DNA from 4 places in the Mesorhizobium sp. USDA 4132 genome. Region 1 is predicted to be linked to each of the others. Evidence: riboswitches for the same ligand, from Rfam matches in the RefSeq annotation. Region 1 holds a riboswitch; each other region holds the start of a gene.
The links. Region 1 has a riboswitch for thiamine pyrophosphate ahead of thiC (phosphomethylpyrimidine synthase ThiC). Riboswitches for the same ligand answer to the same signal wherever they lie in the genome.

Region 1 (3,866 bases):
GAAGCGCATCACCTCCGCACCGTCGGCACCGCCGACCTTGTCGATCAGCCGCTCGAAGGCGGCAATAACGTCTTCGAACTGGCCGCTGCGGCCATACAGTCCGTCGACGCCGGTCTCGATCAGCAGGCCAGCGTCGAACAGGCGGTCGAGAAAGGAAACTTGCAGATCCATGGATTCACCTCATTCTTTAAACGATTACATCTGAAGTGATGGGGCGTCAGCCGAGCAGGCTGGTGTCCGGTTTTTGAACGAGCAGCATGGTCGACGTATTGCCGAGAATGCGGTCGTTGGAAATCATCAGCTGGGCGGAGTGCGCGTCGCGAAGATGCCGTCCGAGACTATAGGGCGTACCGTTCTTGTAGCCCATGATGCCGCAGATGATCATCGTCTGGTTGATGATGGTCAGGATCGTCTCGGAAGAGGCGAGCTTGATATTGTTCATGGCGATCGAAAAGGCCATGGACGACAGTTTGTCGGGATCGTGTTTCGCATCCGCGTAGGTCTTGAGGCCCGACAGGATATTGCCCTTGAGCAGCTGCAGCAGGTTCGACGCTTCGGCGAGCCTCAGCGCGCCGGGCGGCTGGGTGCCGCCCGCCTTGCGGGCCGCGGCGCGCACGAAAGCCTGGGCGCGCAGGACCGCGTCGGCGGCAATGCCGTACCAGACAGCACTCCAGAGGAGATGCGAGGTAGCGAGCATCGACTGCGCCGCGATTTCGGCGAACGGTTTCGGGAAAATCTGGACCGAAGGTGCTTCGCCATTGAAGAGGAAGCCGTCGGAGCAGGTGCCGCGCATGCCGAGCGTATCCCAGTCGACGGTCTTCTGTAGGGTATATTGGCCCTGTTTGAAGACGGTCATGACCTGGTCGGTCGGGGCGGCCTTCTCGTTCGAGCGCGAGGTGATCATGATGACATCGGCGTGGGCGCCATAGGAAATCACCGTCGCGTCCTTGGTCAGCCGGCAGGTGTCGCCGTCGACCTCGATGGCGCAGATCGAGTTGCGCATATTGCCGCCGATGCCGGCCTCGGTCGTCGCGGAGGCGACGAGAAGCTGGCGGTCGGCGAGCTCGCGCATGAAATCCATGTGCCAGGCGCTGTCGGCCCCGTGCACCACGAGGCTCGAAACCTTGATCTGGTGCATGGCGAAAACCATGGCGCTCGAGGCACAGGACTGTCCCAGGATGGCGCAGACCTCGGCAATCTCGGTGATGGAAGCACCCTCGCCGCCGAATGCGACCGGGATCTGGATGCCGATGAGGCGCTCGGCCTTCATTGCATCGACCGCTTCGCGGGGGAAGCGGCCGTCATGGTCGACGCGTTCGGCGAATTCAGCCGCCACGGCCGCCACGCGGTGAGCGCGGGCGCTGAGGCTCATGTCGGCGGCAAAGACGGGAAGGTTCATCTCAGGCGGCCTCGGAGGCTTTCAAGATGTGGGAAACCGTCTGCTCGATCGCCGCGATGCTGGCGAAGGACTTGCGGTTCAAAAGGCTATCCGGGAATTCGATGTCGAAGGCCTCTTCCAGGCCCAGCATCAGCTGCACCGATGCGAAGGAGGAAAGCCCGGCTGCATAAAGATCGGCAGCGTCTTCCAGCTCCGTCACGGCGACCGGAAGGCCGCCCACCCGTGTCAGCAATCCGCGAATGGTCTCGTTCATCTCGACATCTCCCGATCGTTCGAATTCTGCGCTCATCGCTAGGGACGTTATCGCGCAAGATAGCATAAGATTCCGGTAATAAACGTCATCAATTTGGAGCTGCGGGATTCGTTAAAACTCGACCTATCGACGCAGGCAGGGACCGGCTTGACATGCGCGATCGGCAGGTTTCTGATGGCCGCATTCACCAGGGGGGTCCCGTCAAGGGGCTGAGATACTGCTGGTCGGGCCGGTTTGGCCGCCCGAGGCGCAGTGACCCGTTGAACCTGATCCAGTTCATACTGGCGTAGGGACGGTGCGAGCGCTGCGGCAGCGAGGGCGGGAAACCGTCCTTCGGATTCCAACGTGTTCTTCCATCATTCCAACTCTGGAACTGGGTCTCCAAACGTCAAACCTTGGAGCCTCGAACCATGAATATTGCGACCACCAAGCTCACCCCGGTCGTCACCACCGGCCCGCTTCCCGCCTCCACGAAAGTCCTGAAAGCGGGAACGATCCATCCGGACATCCGCGTGCCGATGCGGCAGATCGCATTGCATCCGACCTCCGGCGAACCTCCGGTGACCGTCTACGATTCCTCCGGCCCCTATACCGTCGAAGGTGCCGCGATCAGCATCGATGCCGGCCTGCCGCGCCTGCGCGAAGACTGGATTTCGGCCCGTGGCGATGTCGAGGCCTATGAGGGCCGGATCGTCAGGCCGGAGGACAATGGCTTCGTCTCCGGCGACCGGCTGACGCCGGAATTCCCGGTCCGCAACCAGCCTTTCAAGGCCAAGGCTGGCAGGGCCGTCACCCAGCTTGCCTATGCGCGGGCCGGCATCATCACGCCGGAGATGGAATTCGTCGCCATCCGCGAAAACCTCGGCCGGCAGGCGGCCAGGGAACCGCTCGTCCGCGACGGCGAAAGTTTCGGCGCCCATGTGCCGGATTTCGTGACGCCGGAATTCGTTCGCCGCGAAGTCGCGGAAGGCCGGGCGATCATTCCCGCCAACATCAACCACCCCGAATCCGAACCGATGATCATCGGTCGGAATTTCCTGGTGAAGATCAATGCCAATATCGGCAATTCGGCCGTCACCTCGTCCATGGCGGAGGAGGTCGAGAAGATGGTCTGGGCGATCCGCTGGGGCGCCGATACGGTCATGGATCTGTCGACCGGCCGCAACATCCACAATATCCGCGACTGGATCATCCGCAATTCACCTGTTCCGATCGGCACGGTGCCGCTCTACCAGGCGCTCGAAAAGGTGAACGGCATTGCCGAGGACCTGACCTGGGAGGTCTATCGCGATACGCTGATCGAACAGGCGGAACAGGGCGTCGACTATTTCACCATCCACGCGGGCGTGCGGCTCGCCTATATTCCGCTCACCGTCAATCGCGTCACCGGCATCGTTTCCCGTGGCGGCTCGATCATGGCCAAATGGTGCCTGCATCACCACAAGGAGAGTTTCCTCTACGAGCACTTTGAGGAAATCTGCGACATCGCCCGCGCCTACGACGTCTCGTTCTCGCTCGGCGACGGTCTTCGCCCGGGTTCGATCGCCGATGCCAACGACGCGGCGCAGTTTGCGGAACTGGAAACGCTCGGCGAGCTGACGAAGATCGCCTGGGCGAAGGATTGCCAGGTGATGATCGAAGGCCCCGGCCATGTGCCGATGCACAAGATCAAGGCGAACATGGACAAGCAGCTCGCGGTCTGCGGCGAGGCGCCATTCTATACGCTCGGGCCGCTGACCACCGATATTGCGCCGGGTTACGACCACATCACGTCCGGCATCGGGGCTGCGATGATCGGCTGGTTCGGCACCGCCATGCTCTGCTACGTGACGCCCAAGGAACATCTCGGCCTGCCGGACCGCAACGACGTCAAGGTGGGCGTCATCACCTACAAGATCGCCGCGCATGCCGCCGATCTTGCCAAAGGCCATCCGGCCGCCCAGGTGCGTGACGACGCGCTGTCGCGCGCCCGCTTCGAGTTCCGCTGGGAGGACCAGTTCAACCTCTCGCTCGATCCGGAAACGGCCCGTTCGATGCATGACGAGACGTTGCCCAAGGAGGCGCACAAGGTGGCGCATTTCTGCTCCATGTGCGGCCCGAAATTCTGTTCGATGCGGATTTCCCACGATATCCGCGCCGAAGCGCAGAAAGAGGGTCTGGAAGCCATGGCTGCGAAATATCGAGATGGCGGTGACCTTTATATGCCGGTCGAGA
Region 2 (3,866 bases), on a different contig from region 1:
GTGCGTCTGCCCTCGAACCAGTGGATGCCGGTGGCGTCCGCCAGCACATCCGGGCTGTCTTCGCTCTCCAGATGACCGCCCTTCACCAGGACTGCCTTGGGCCCGATCTTCAGCAGCCGCTCAGCCTGGGCCGCCATCTCTTCGCGGGTCGTGGCGACCGTCTCGCCGAGCAGCGCCGCGGCTTCGGGCAGGTTGGGGGTGACGACGGTGGCGAGCGGCATCAGCTTGTAGGTGACGGCATCCACCGCATCGAGCGCCAGCAGCGGCGAACCGCCCTTGGCGATCATCACCGGATCGAGCACGATCGGCACGGTATCGCGATAAGGGTGCAGCACGTCGGCAACCGCCTCGGCGATCTCGGCATTGGCGATCATGCCGATCTTCACCGCATCGACGCGCACGTCGAGAAAGATGGTGCGGATCTGGTTTGCGACGAAGGCGGCGGGCACCGCATGCACGCCGGTGACCCCTTGGGTATTCTGGGCGGTCAGCGCGGTCAGCGCCGCCATGCCATAGGTGCCGCGGGCCGCAAAGGTTTTCAGATCCGCCTGGATGCCGGCGCCGCCGGAAGGGTCCGAACCGGCGATCGACAGGACGTTTTTGATGCTCATGCGCGTGCCCTTTCGATTTCCGCGGCAATTCGGCGGGCGGCGGCTTCCGGATCGGGCTGGCCGCAGATGGCGGACACGACCGCGAGGCCCTTTGCGCCGGCGGCGAGTGCCGGGCCGGCATGTTGCGCCTTGACGCCGCCGATCGCGACTGCCGGAACCGGCGCCATGGTGACGATGCGCGCAAGCCCGTCGAAACCGATCGGTTGTTTATGGTCGGGCTTCGTATTGGTCGCAAACACCGGACCGATGCCGACATAATCGACGATCGACGAATCCACTCGCCGCGCCAGGTCCTCGGTCTCGACCGAAAGGCCGAGGATCATGCCATGGCCGGCACGCTGCCGCGCTATCACTGCCGCCATGTCGCTCTGGCCGACATGCAGGCCTTCGGCGCCGATCGCGATTGCTGCCTCCACGTCGTCGTTGATGATCAGGGGCACGCCGGTTCCGGAAAGTACCGCCTTCAGCGCCCGGCCGGTTTCGATCATTTTTGCCGTGTCCGCCTGCTTGTCGCGCAGCTGGACCATGGTGGTGCCGCCGGCGACGGCAAGCCTTGCCGTCTCGACCATGCCGATCTCGCGGCAGAGATCGGGATCGAGGACGAGGTAGACGGAAAGGTCGAAGGTTTTGGTCATGCTGCGACGACCCTTGCCTGGGCATCGAGCGTCTCGCCGGTCAGCGCCGCGAGGCGGTCGAGGAAGATCGGCGAGAAGAAGCCGGGACCGGAGGCGGTGAAGGCCGCTTCCTCGCCCGCGACCGCGAACATCGCGAGTGCGGCGACCGTCGCCTCGAAGGGATCGTCCGTGCTTGCCGCAAAGGCGCCGACCAGGCAGGTGAGCGAGCAGCCGAGCGCGGTCACCCGCGGCATCAGGGCGGAGCCGCCGAGGATGCGGACCGAACGCCGGCCGTCGGTGACGAAATCCACCTCGCCGGTAACAGCCACCACGCAGGCCTGCTGCCGGGCGATGGCGATGGCCGAGCTTTCGGCTGCCGCGACGCTGTCGCCGCTGTCGACGCCATGGCCGCTCGACTGGCTGCCGGCCAGCGCGATGATTTCCGAGGCGTTGCCGCGAATGACCGTGGGCCTCAGTTCCATCAGCTCGGCGAGTGCGGCGCGGCGATAGGCGGTGGCGTAATGGGCGACGGGGTCGAGCACCCATGGCTTGCCGGCGTTTGTGGCGGAGGCGGCCGCGGCCTTCATGCCGGCCAGGAAGTCCGGCGACAGGGTGCCGATATTGACCGTCAGGGCCGCAGCGATGCGGGCGAACTCGCCGGCTTCTTCCTTGGTATGCACCATGGCGGGCGAGGCGCCGGCCGCCAGCATCACATTGGCGGCGATATTCATCGCCACGAAATTGGTGATGTTCTGGACGAGCGGGTTTTTCGCTCGCATTGCCGTCAGCAGCTGGCCGGGGGTCTCTGCAAGGGTCCCAAGGGGCATTGTCGTCTGCATGTCTGCCTCGTTCGGCGGGGCAGGCGCAGGGCGCAATGTTGAACGCCCGGACGACTCCCTCCGCCAGCATGATCTGGTTCAGGTTCTAAGGGTGCTTCTCAGCCCGGTTTTGCCGGACGCCCCTGTCTTCACCATGGCTTACAGCAAAGATAATGCGCTTCGCCAGTGATTTTTTCTGATTTTGGGCCTTGCAGCTCTAGTCGCTAGAGGTTGTAGAGACGGGGCTCGATCCAATGGGAATGAGACGATGAGCACCACCACGCAGGCACGATACAAGGTTGGCGGCATGGATTGCGCCAGCTGCGCGACGAAGATCGACACCGCGGTTCGCCGCATGCCGGGCGTCGAGGACGTGTCCGTTTCGGTTGCGTCGGGCACGATGACGGTGAAGCACGACGGGTCCGGCGATCTCGGCGCGATCGAGAAGAAGGTCGTGGGGCTTGGGTATTCGCTCAGGGCGCTGGGTCAGAAGGCCGGTGAGGATGCGCGGCGGCGCGGTGTCGAGGGCTTACCCCCCTCTGCCCTGCCGGGCATCTCCCCCTCAAGGGGGGAGATCGGCCAGCCGCACGACCACCATCACGCCCACGACGGCGGGCACGATCATTCCCACCACGACCGCGGCACGACGGAAATCGAAGGCCTGCACGGCCATGATCACGGGCCGATGGATGGGCCGTGGTGGAAATCCGCCAAGGGCCGCCTGACCATCCTGGTCGGCATTGCGTTGGCGGTGGCTTACGGGATCGGCCATCTCCTCCCGGCCTATGACACCTATATCTTCACCGCCGCAATGCTGATCGGCCTCGTGCCGATCGCCCGCCGCGCCATTATGGCAGCACTCGCTGGCACGCCGTTTTCGATCGAGATGCTGATGACGATCGCCGCCGTCGGCGCCGTTGTCATCAATGCGTCGGAAGAGGCCGCCGCCGTGGTTTTCCTCTTCCTCATCGGCGAATTGCTGGAAGGGGTCGCGGCCGGCAAGGCGCGCCAAAGCATCCAGAGTCTGACGGCGCTGGTGCCGAAAAACGCGCTGCTCGAAGAAAACGGCCAGACCCGCGAAGTACCGGCCGATCGCCTTGCCGTCGGCGCGATCATCCTCGTGCGTCCCGGCGACCGCATTTCGGCGGACGGCGTCATCATCGCCGGCGAGAGCGCGATCGACGAAGCGCCGGTGACGGGCGAAAGCACGCCGGTTGCCAAGGGCATCGACGACGCGGTTTTTGCCGGCACGATCAACGGCGATGCCGCCTTGCGGATTCGCGTCACCGCGGCTGCCGAGGACAACACCATCGCCCGCGTCGTGCGGCTGGTCGAGGAGGCGCAGGAGAGCAAGGCCCCGACCGAGCGCTTCATCGACCGGTTCTCGCGGTATTACACGCCGGGCGTCGTGGTGGTTGCGGCTCTGGTCGCCATCCTGCCGCCGCTTATGGCCGGTGCGTCCTGGAGCGAGTGGGTCTACAAGGGCCTGGCGATCCTGTTGATCGGCTGCCCCTGCGCGCTGGTCATCTCGACGCCTGCCGCAATTGCCGCATCGCTCTCGTCAGGCGCCCGCCGCGGCCTGCTGATGAAGGGTGGCGCGGTGCTGGAGACGCTCGGCAAGATCACAGCCGTCGCGCTCGACAAGACCGGCACGCTGACGGCCGGCAGGCCCCAGGTGACCGATGTAATCGCCTTCGGCCGCAATGCGGAAGACGTGCTGCGCTTTGCCGCCGCGCTCGAAACGGGCTCCAGCCATCCGCTCGCCGTCGCTATCCTTGCCAAGGCTGCCGATGATGAGGTCGAGATTCCGACCGCGACGGATG
Region 3 (3,866 bases), 190 kb from region 1:
GTCGGCTATTGCCCCGCGTCCGGCAATGATAGCCAGGGAGGTCAGGACGGCAAGCAGGCCTGCGGAAAGCGCGATCGTGAAACTGGTCCAGGCGGCGCGCAGGAAGGCGGGGCTAGTGGCGAGGCTCCAGAGATTGGCCTGGGCGCCGGCACCGACGATCGAGGCAAGCGGCAGGAGCAGGAATATCGTTGCAAGCAGGATAGACAGCACATCCCAAAGCCGTGCGGGCAAGGTCCGGCCATCGAACCGGCGTGTCGCCCGGCCGGCCGTGATGCCAGCGTCGTCAGGGGCTGGAAACAGCGAAATCCCAATCAGGACCAGCGCCGTCATGCCGATCTGCAGCAGCGACAGCGCTATGGCGCGGGGCGGATCGAAATCGAAACGCAGCGACTGGTAGATCGCCACTTCGAGCGTGGTCGCGGCCGGCCCGCCGCCGAGCACCAGGACGAGCGTGAAGCTCGTGGCGCAGAGCATGAAGATCAGGCCGGCAATGCCGGGGATGACGCGCCACGCCGCCGGCCACTCGATGAAACGGAAAACGGAGAAGGGTTTCATCCCGAGGCTGGAGGAGAGCAGCCAGTATTCCGCCGGCAGGCGCTCCAGCGCGGCAAGCAGCAGTCTCGCGGCGAGCGGCAGGTTGAAGAACACATGTGCGAGCAATATGCCGGAAAGCCCGTAAATGCTGACCGGATGTTCTAAGCCGAGTTTCAATAGCAGGCTGTTCATCACCCCTTGCCGGCCCCAGATGCCGATCAGGCCGAGCGCGCCGATCAGCACCGGCAGGCCCATCGGCAATGCCATGAGCCGGATGACCCATACACGGCCCGGAAAGCGCGGCCGGCGTGCAAGCGCGAGTGCGACGGGAAGGGCGAAGACGACCGACAGCAGTGTCGAAAGAACCGCCTGCAGAAGGGTGAAACGCAGGATCCGCCAGGTATAGGCGGTGAACAGCCGGCTTTGGGTGTTGCCGGTGTCCCAGGAGAGAAGGGCGGCAACCGCGATGCCGACGAAGAGGGCGATGCCGGCGATGCTCAGCAGCCCCCAACCTATCCCGCGTCTTCGCTCGGCCCTCGTCAGCATGGGATCAGTTCAGGCTCATGGCGGTCAGCCATTCGTCGATCCAGGCCTGCCGGTTCTTGGCCACCTCGTCCGACCCCATCAGGAAAGTTTTCGTCGGCTGCACCAGTTTGTTGAATGCGTCCGGGAGCGGCTGCGAGGTCTTGGCGGCTGGCATCATCCAGTTGGTGGTCGGGATGATGTCCTGGAAGGCCGGCGAAACCATGAATTTCAGGAACTGTTTCGCCAGATCCTTTTCCTTCGCCCCCTTCAACATACCGGCGACTTCGATCTGGATGTAATGGCCTTCGGAGAAGGAGGCAGCCTGGTAGCGGTCCGTCTTCTCCTCGATCACGTGATAGGCTGGCGAAGTCGTGTAGGAAAACACCATCGGCACTTCGCCCTTGGTGAACAGGCCATAGGCCTCCGACCAGCCTGGCGTAACGGTCAACACGCGTTTCCTGAGCTTGGCCCAGGCCTCCGGCGCCTGGTCGCCATAGACCGATTTCACCCAGAGGAGCAGGCCGAGGCCGGGTGTCGACGTGCGCGGGTCCTCGATGGCGATCTTCTGCGCCGGATCGCCGTCTACCAACTCCTTGAGGCTTCTCGGCGGGTTCTTCATCGCCTGGGTATCGTAGACAACGGCGAAATGGCCGTAGTCGTAGGGGATGAAGGTGTCGTCGCTGTAATTGCCGGGGACCTTGGCCGCGGCGGCGTCGAGCCCGTGCGGCTCGAACAGACCGGTCGCCTTCGCCTCGGAGATCAGGTTGGTATCGAGGCCGAGCACGATATCGGCGTCGGTGCCTTTGCCTTCCAGTTTCAGGCGGGTCAGAAGCGCCACACCGTCGGCGACGCCGACGAAATTGAGCTTGCAGGCGCAGGTCTTCTCGAAGGTTTCCTTGACCTTGGGCCCTGGACCCCAATCAGAGATGAAGCTCTCATAGGTGTAGACGGTCAGCGTCTTTTGCTGCGCTTCGGCCGGCGCGGAAAGGGAAAGGGCGGCAGCGGCCGCGAATATCGAAAGAATGGTGCTGCGCATCAGCGTCTCCTCGTTTGGTGACAAAGGGGAATAGGCGCTGATGAAGAGCCGTCTAATCCCTCCGCCGGTGTTAACCGGATCAGGTTCCGCGGGTTGGCCAGAGGCCTCTCAGCCGCACCAAAACGTGCGGCACCCCGTTAGAGCAGGATCAGATTTAGCGGCGAGGCGAATGGCTGGCAAGAGGCGGTCTGCGGCCGGCTCAAGGCGCATTCGGCGGGAGCAACATGGCTCGGTGATTCATTGCTCAGTGGTTTTGCGGAAACACTTTCAGTTCACGCGGGACGATGGCCATGCCGCCGAGCCGATTGGCAACGGCGTAGTCGATCGTCTTCTCAACTACGTCAGGCATAACCGGTTTGGTGAGGACGCCGAGCGAGCCTTTGACACCGTCCTCCACATCCTCCGGATTACCGGTCATGAAGACGACGGTGATGCCATATTGCTCGGCAAGCTCCCGGCCGATCTCCGGGCCAGTCCGGCCGTCCGAAAGATTGACATCGACCAGGGCGATATCGGCATAGGCGGCGAGCGCCAGGGCGTGTTTGCGGGCATTGGCAAAACCAGCGACTTTCAGGCCCATGGCTTCGATCGTCTCGGCAACATCGAGCGCGATCAGAAACTCGTCTTCGACAATCATAACTCTTTGATTCATCGCCTCAGTGGCCAGCCGACGACGCGTAACATTTGTCAGCATTGGATGTCCCCATTCGGTTGATCGGTTCCGGGCAGGCCGATCCGTCCCCGGGACATTTCGACCAATGTTCACACCCAGAACGCCCCGCGACATCATATGTTCCGCTCCGCGACAAATATTTTTTCAGCTAACTATTTGTTAAGCTTAACAAATCGCAAATTAGCCTTCAATTTCCTCACGCAGCATTTCGAGTTCCAGCCATTCTTCTTCCATTTTGCTGATGCTTTGGCGCAGCTTTTCCATCTCCGCGGCCAGTTTGTTGAAGGCCGCGGGATCCTTGGTGAAGAGGTTGGGGTCGGCCATCTTCTTCTCGCGGGCGACGATCTCGGCTTCGGCTTTCGCCATTTCCTTAGGCAGGTTCTCGAGCGCGAATTTCTGCTTGAAGGAAAGTTTGCCTTTGCCCTTGGACGTGCCGGAAACCGAAGCCGCGGTATCGGTTTTTGCCCTGTCAGCTTTTTCCGTGCGGCGCCTTTCCTCCAACGCACCCTTCCGCTGCGCCAGCATATCCGTGTAGCCGCCGGCATATTCGATCCAGCGGCCGTCCGGTGCGTCCGGATTGGCGGGGGCGATGGTTGAGGTCACGGTGCGGTCGAGGAAGTCGCGGTCGTGGCTGACGAGGATGACGGTGCCGGAATAGCCGGCGACGATTTCCTGCAGCAGGTCCAGCGTCTCGATGTCGAGGTCGTTGGTCGGTTCGTCCAGTATCAGTAGGTTGGAAGGCCGCGCCATGATGCGGGCGAGCATCAGCCGGGCGCGCTCGCCGCCCGACAGGTTCTTGATCGGCGTCCTGATCTGCTCCGGCTGGAACAGGAAGTCCTTCATGTAACCTGCGACATGCCGCTGCTCGCCGTTGACAAGCAGCGTCTCGCCGCGTCCGTCCGTCAGATAGTGGGACAGCGTGTCCTCGGGGTTCAGATCCTCGCGCTTCTGGTCGAGCGTGGCGATTTCGAGGTTGGTGCCGAGTTTGACGGTGCCGGTGTCAGGCGCCAGCTGGCCGGTCAGCATCTTCAGCAGCGTGGTCTTGCCGGCGCCGTTCGGGCCGACGAGACCGATGCAGTCGCCGCGATGCACGCGGAT
Region 4 (3,866 bases), 1.6 Mb from region 1:
GAAGTATTCGTACCAGCCGTGCCAGCCGGGTTTTCCGGCGCCGGGTGCGGCCTGTTCGCGGACGAGGCCGAGATAGCTGATCGAGATCGTCCGCCCCTCGGCATCCTCATGGGTCCGGTCGCGGTCGGCGAAGGTATAGAGCTGTTCGAGATAACCGAGCGGATGGCCCGTCTGGTCCCCCACCCATTCGCGAAGCCCGGCCTGCAGGCTGCGATGGCCGAGCTCGAAAGGGCCGGACGGCAGCGCATCTCCCGAGCGTACCGTCATCACGCGCGGCTCGTCGCCGGTGACGGCGGACAGAACCGCGATCAGTTCCGCATGGGCAAGTCCGATGGTCAAGCAAACTCCGGGTCACGTAACGTGGAAAGCCTGTCTGGCATGAAAATCACGTTACGCGAACCCCGGAGCTCAAATCAAACGATAACAGCAACTTGGCCTATTTGATTTCGACAGCAACGTCGGAGACCGGAGGCACTGCCTTGATCAGCCCGGTTTCCTTCATGAAGGTGGCGAAGCGCTGGTAACGGCCCTGGTCGAGTGCGGCCGGACGCTTGGCAAAACGCGGCAGCGTGTCGAAGAACGCGGTGCGGTTCAACTCGTCGTCGAGGCTCGGATAGGCCTTGATGAAAAGCTGCCAGGCCTCCTGCGGATGATTTGTGATGTAGATCGAGGCCTGTTCGACCGCATGCAGGAAACGCGGCAGCCGGTTGTCGCCAGTAGAATCGCGGCGGGTGACGAAGATCAGCTCGTCATAGGCCGGAACCCCATGCTCTTCCGGGAAAAACGCCCGCCCCGCATGGCCTTCCAGCTTCATCTGGGTCAGCTCGAAGTTGCGGAAACCGCCAAGCGTCGCATCCACCTTGCCCCCGATCAGCGACGGCGACAGCGAAAAGTTGACGTTGATCAGCTCCACGTCATCGTTGGAAAGCCCTTCCGAAGCCAGCATGCGCTTCAGCATCGCATCCTCGAAACCGGTCACGGAAAAGCCGACCTTTTTGCCCTTCAGGTCCTTGAGGCTCTTGATCGGACCGTCCGCCAGCACCGTGACGGTGTTGAGCGGCGTTTCGACCAGGGTACCGAACCGCACGAGCGGCAGACCCGCTTCGTGGTCGAGATAGAGGTTTGGCTGGTAGTGGATGCCGATATCCGCCTCGCCCGCCGAAACCAGCCGCGGCACCGCGGAGGCATCGGACGGCGGGATGAGCTCGACGTCGAGATTGGCATCGCCAAACAGCCCGCGCTCTTTGGCGATGACCATTGGCGCGTGGTCCGGATTGACGAACCATTCGAGCAGCACGCTGAGCTTGTCGGCCGCCTGCGCAGAAATCGGAGTGGCAAGGCTTGCCAGCACGATGAGGGACGCGGTGAGGATACGGATCATGATCGGACGGAACTCCTTGATGCGGATGAGGATTCAGGGTCGGCTTCGCTGGCCCAGGGGGCGAGACCGGATGTCAGCCGGTCGATGAGAAGCCGCAAAATGAGGGTGAGAATGGCGAGTATGACCATTGCTGCAAACACCGTGTCGGTCTGCATGCGGGCATTGGCCTGGACCATCACGAAGCCGAGCCCGCCGGATGCCCCGACCCACTCGCCGACGACCGCCCCGAGCGGCGCCAGGGGTGCCGCGACCCGAAGGCCGGAAACGAGGCTCGGGATCGCCAGCGGCACGCGCATCGACACCAGCGTCTGCCAATGGCTGCCGCCCTCCAGCGAGACGGCGTCGAGGATTTCCTGATCGGTGCGGCGAAGGCCGTCGGCAAAGGCGGAGGCGACCGGAAAGAAGATGATGATCGTCGTCATCGCCACTTTCGAGGCGAGGCCGAAGCCCAGCCAGAGAACCAGGATCGGCGCCAGTACGAAGACGGGAAAGGCCTGCAGGATCAGCACCATCGGCCAGACGAGACGGCCAAGCCGCGGCAGCGCCGCAACGCCGAAGGCCGTGGCAATGCCGAGGCCTGCGCCGATCGCAAGGCCTAGCGCGATTTCGATCAGCGTGACGGCGCTGTTCTGCAGCAGGAAACCAGGCTGCCGCAGGAAGGCGGACGCGACGGCTACAGGCGACGGCAGAATATAGTGGGGCGGAGCAAACAGCCAGACGCCCGCTTGCCAGAGCGTGACAAGCAGGACGAGGCCGATGACCGCATGGGACGCGCGCATGATGCTACGCGTCGAACCTGCACGCCAGGACCGGATATCCTCGCGGAACCACGGAAAGAATGGATGTCATCGGTCGATCTCCAGATCAGTCAATCACGGAGACCCAGGTGAAGCGGAGAAGAGAAAGTGCCGTCGGTCGACGCCTATTTCCGTTCCTACGCCGGCATAACCCGGATCAGGTTCAAGGGTCCGGCTCACCGCCATCTCAGCATCGTCAAGATGCCCCCCTCGGAATTACGACGATAACTGTCGGTTTTCAGCAATCCTGTCAAGCGGGCCGGATTGGCGGCCGTTTCCACTCAGCGCGTCGCCAGTCTTCCTTCGCGCGAGAAAGCGAAATACGAAACGCGGACAACCAGGTTGTCCGCGTTTCAAAATTCGAGTTTGCCGAATGCTGCCGGCTCAGGCAGCCTGGCTGACGGCATCCAGTGGGATCTCGACGTCGATCTCGAGGATCGTGACGTTCTCGTCGCGGTCCATCTTGACCTGCACCTTGTCGCTGTCGACCTGCACGTGCTTGGCGATCACCGCAAGGATTTCTTCGCGAAGCAAGGATACGAGGTCCGAGCCGTTCGATGAGCGTTCGTGGGCGAGAAGCACCTGCAGGCGTTCGCGGGCCGTGGGTGCGGAGCGCTGTTTGCGGAAAAGGTTGAATATGGTCATGCGGCCCTCCGTGCGAAGATCTTGCCGAATATCCCCCGCTTTTCCCCGGGGATCGTGATCGGCAGAACTTCTCCTGCAAGCCGGCGTGCGGCATCGAAATAGGCCATGGCCGGTGCGCTGCGTGCGTCCGCCAGGGTGACCGGCGCACCGATATTCGAGGCGCGCAGGACATCCATGCTTTCGGGGATGATGCCGATGAGCGGGATGGAGAGGATCTCCAGCACGTCCTCGACCTTCAGCATGTCCCCCCGTTCCGCACGGTTGGCGTCGTAACGCGTCAAAAGCAGGTGCTTTTCCATCCGCTCGCCGCGCTCGGCCTTCATCGTCTTCGAATCCAGCAGACCGATGATGCGGTCCGAGTCGCGGACGGACGAGACTTCCGGATTGGTGACCACCACAGCCATGTCGGCGTGGCGCATGGCGAGCGTGGCGCCGCTCTCGATACCGGCAGGGCTATCGCAGATGACCCAGTCGAAGACCCGCTTCAATTCGGTAATGACCCGCTCCACGCCCTCGGGCGTCAGGTTGTCCTTGTCGCGCGTCTGCGATGCCGGCAGCAGGAACAGCGTCTCCAGGCGCTTGTCGCGGATCAGTGCCTGCGAGAGCTTCGCCTCGCCCTGGATGACGTTGATCAGATCGTAAACGACCCGACGTTCGGCGCCCATCACGAGGTCGAGGTTGCGCAGCCCGACGTCAAAATCGACGACGACAACCCGTTCGTTTCGCTGGGCCAGAGCCGCTCCGAGTGCGGCAGTCGAGGTCGTCTTGCCAACCCCGCCCTTGCCTGAAGTGACTACGATGACTTTCCCCATCTTGCTCTCCTGTTTGCTGGCCGGTTGCGGCTCAAATAAGTTTCTCTGCCATGATCGAATCCCCTTCGAGCCAAAGCTGGACTGAATGTCCGCGAAGGCCTGGGGCCATGTCGTCCGCCATCTTGTAGATGCCGTCGATTGCCAAAAGCTCGGCTTCGAGCTTGCGGCAGAAAATGCGTGCCGATGCGTTTCCGAGCGATCCTGCCATGGCCCTGCCACGCAGGGTCCCGT

Region 2: it holds a riboswitch for thiamine pyrophosphate, as region 1 does, so the genes downstream of both, thiM (hydroxyethylthiazole kinase) here and thiC (phosphomethylpyrimidine synthase ThiC) in region 1, are expected to answer to the same signal.
Region 3: it holds a riboswitch for thiamine pyrophosphate, as region 1 does, so the genes downstream of both, thiB (thiamine ABC transporter substrate binding subunit) here and thiC (phosphomethylpyrimidine synthase ThiC) in region 1, are expected to answer to the same signal.
Region 4: it holds a riboswitch for thiamine pyrophosphate, as region 1 does, so the genes downstream of both, ACZ9IU_RS14120 (ABC transporter permease) here and thiC (phosphomethylpyrimidine synthase ThiC) in region 1, are expected to answer to the same signal.

The regions. Positions count from the first base shown of each region.
Region 1 covers NZ_JBWCCP010000001.1:4,413,558-4,417,423, reverse strand. Annotated here, with positions in the region: gene ACZ9IU_RS21915 (amino acid--[acyl-carrier-protein] ligase) at 1-171, opposite strand, end outside; gene ACZ9IU_RS21910 (acyl-CoA dehydrogenase family protein) at 218-1,399, opposite strand; gene ACZ9IU_RS21905 (acyl carrier protein) at 1,401-1,652, opposite strand; TPP riboswitch at 1,832-1,963, shown strand; gene thiC (phosphomethylpyrimidine synthase ThiC) at 2,063-3,866, shown strand, end outside.
Region 2 covers NZ_JBWCCP010000002.1:18,089-21,954, reverse strand. Annotated here, with positions in the region: gene thiD (bifunctional hydroxymethylpyrimidine kinase/phosphomethylpyrimidine kinase) at 1-611, opposite strand, end outside; gene thiE (thiamine phosphate synthase) at 608-1,246, opposite strand; gene thiM (hydroxyethylthiazole kinase) at 1,243-2,064, opposite strand; TPP riboswitch at 2,103-2,198, opposite strand; gene ACZ9IU_RS22840 (heavy metal translocating P-type ATPase) at 2,312-3,866, shown strand, end outside.
Region 3 covers NZ_JBWCCP010000001.1:4,223,640-4,227,505, reverse strand. Annotated here, with positions in the region: gene thiP (thiamine/thiamine pyrophosphate ABC transporter permease ThiP) at 1-1,080, opposite strand, end outside; gene thiB (thiamine ABC transporter substrate binding subunit) at 1,085-2,095, opposite strand; TPP riboswitch at 2,135-2,242, opposite strand; gene ACZ9IU_RS21125 (response regulator) at 2,340-2,789, opposite strand; gene ACZ9IU_RS21120 (ABC-F family ATP-binding cassette domain-containing protein) at 2,949-3,866, opposite strand, start outside.
Region 4 covers NZ_JBWCCP010000001.1:2,777,813-2,781,678, forward strand. Annotated here, with positions in the region: gene ACZ9IU_RS14110 (NUDIX hydrolase) at 1-339, opposite strand, end outside; gene ACZ9IU_RS14115 (ABC transporter substrate-binding protein) at 437-1,381, opposite strand; gene ACZ9IU_RS14120 (ABC transporter permease) at 1,378-2,160, opposite strand; TPP riboswitch at 2,296-2,399, opposite strand; gene minE (cell division topological specificity factor MinE) at 2,563-2,823, opposite strand; gene minD (septum site-determining protein MinD) at 2,820-3,635, opposite strand; gene minC (septum site-determining protein MinC) at 3,667-3,866, opposite strand, start outside.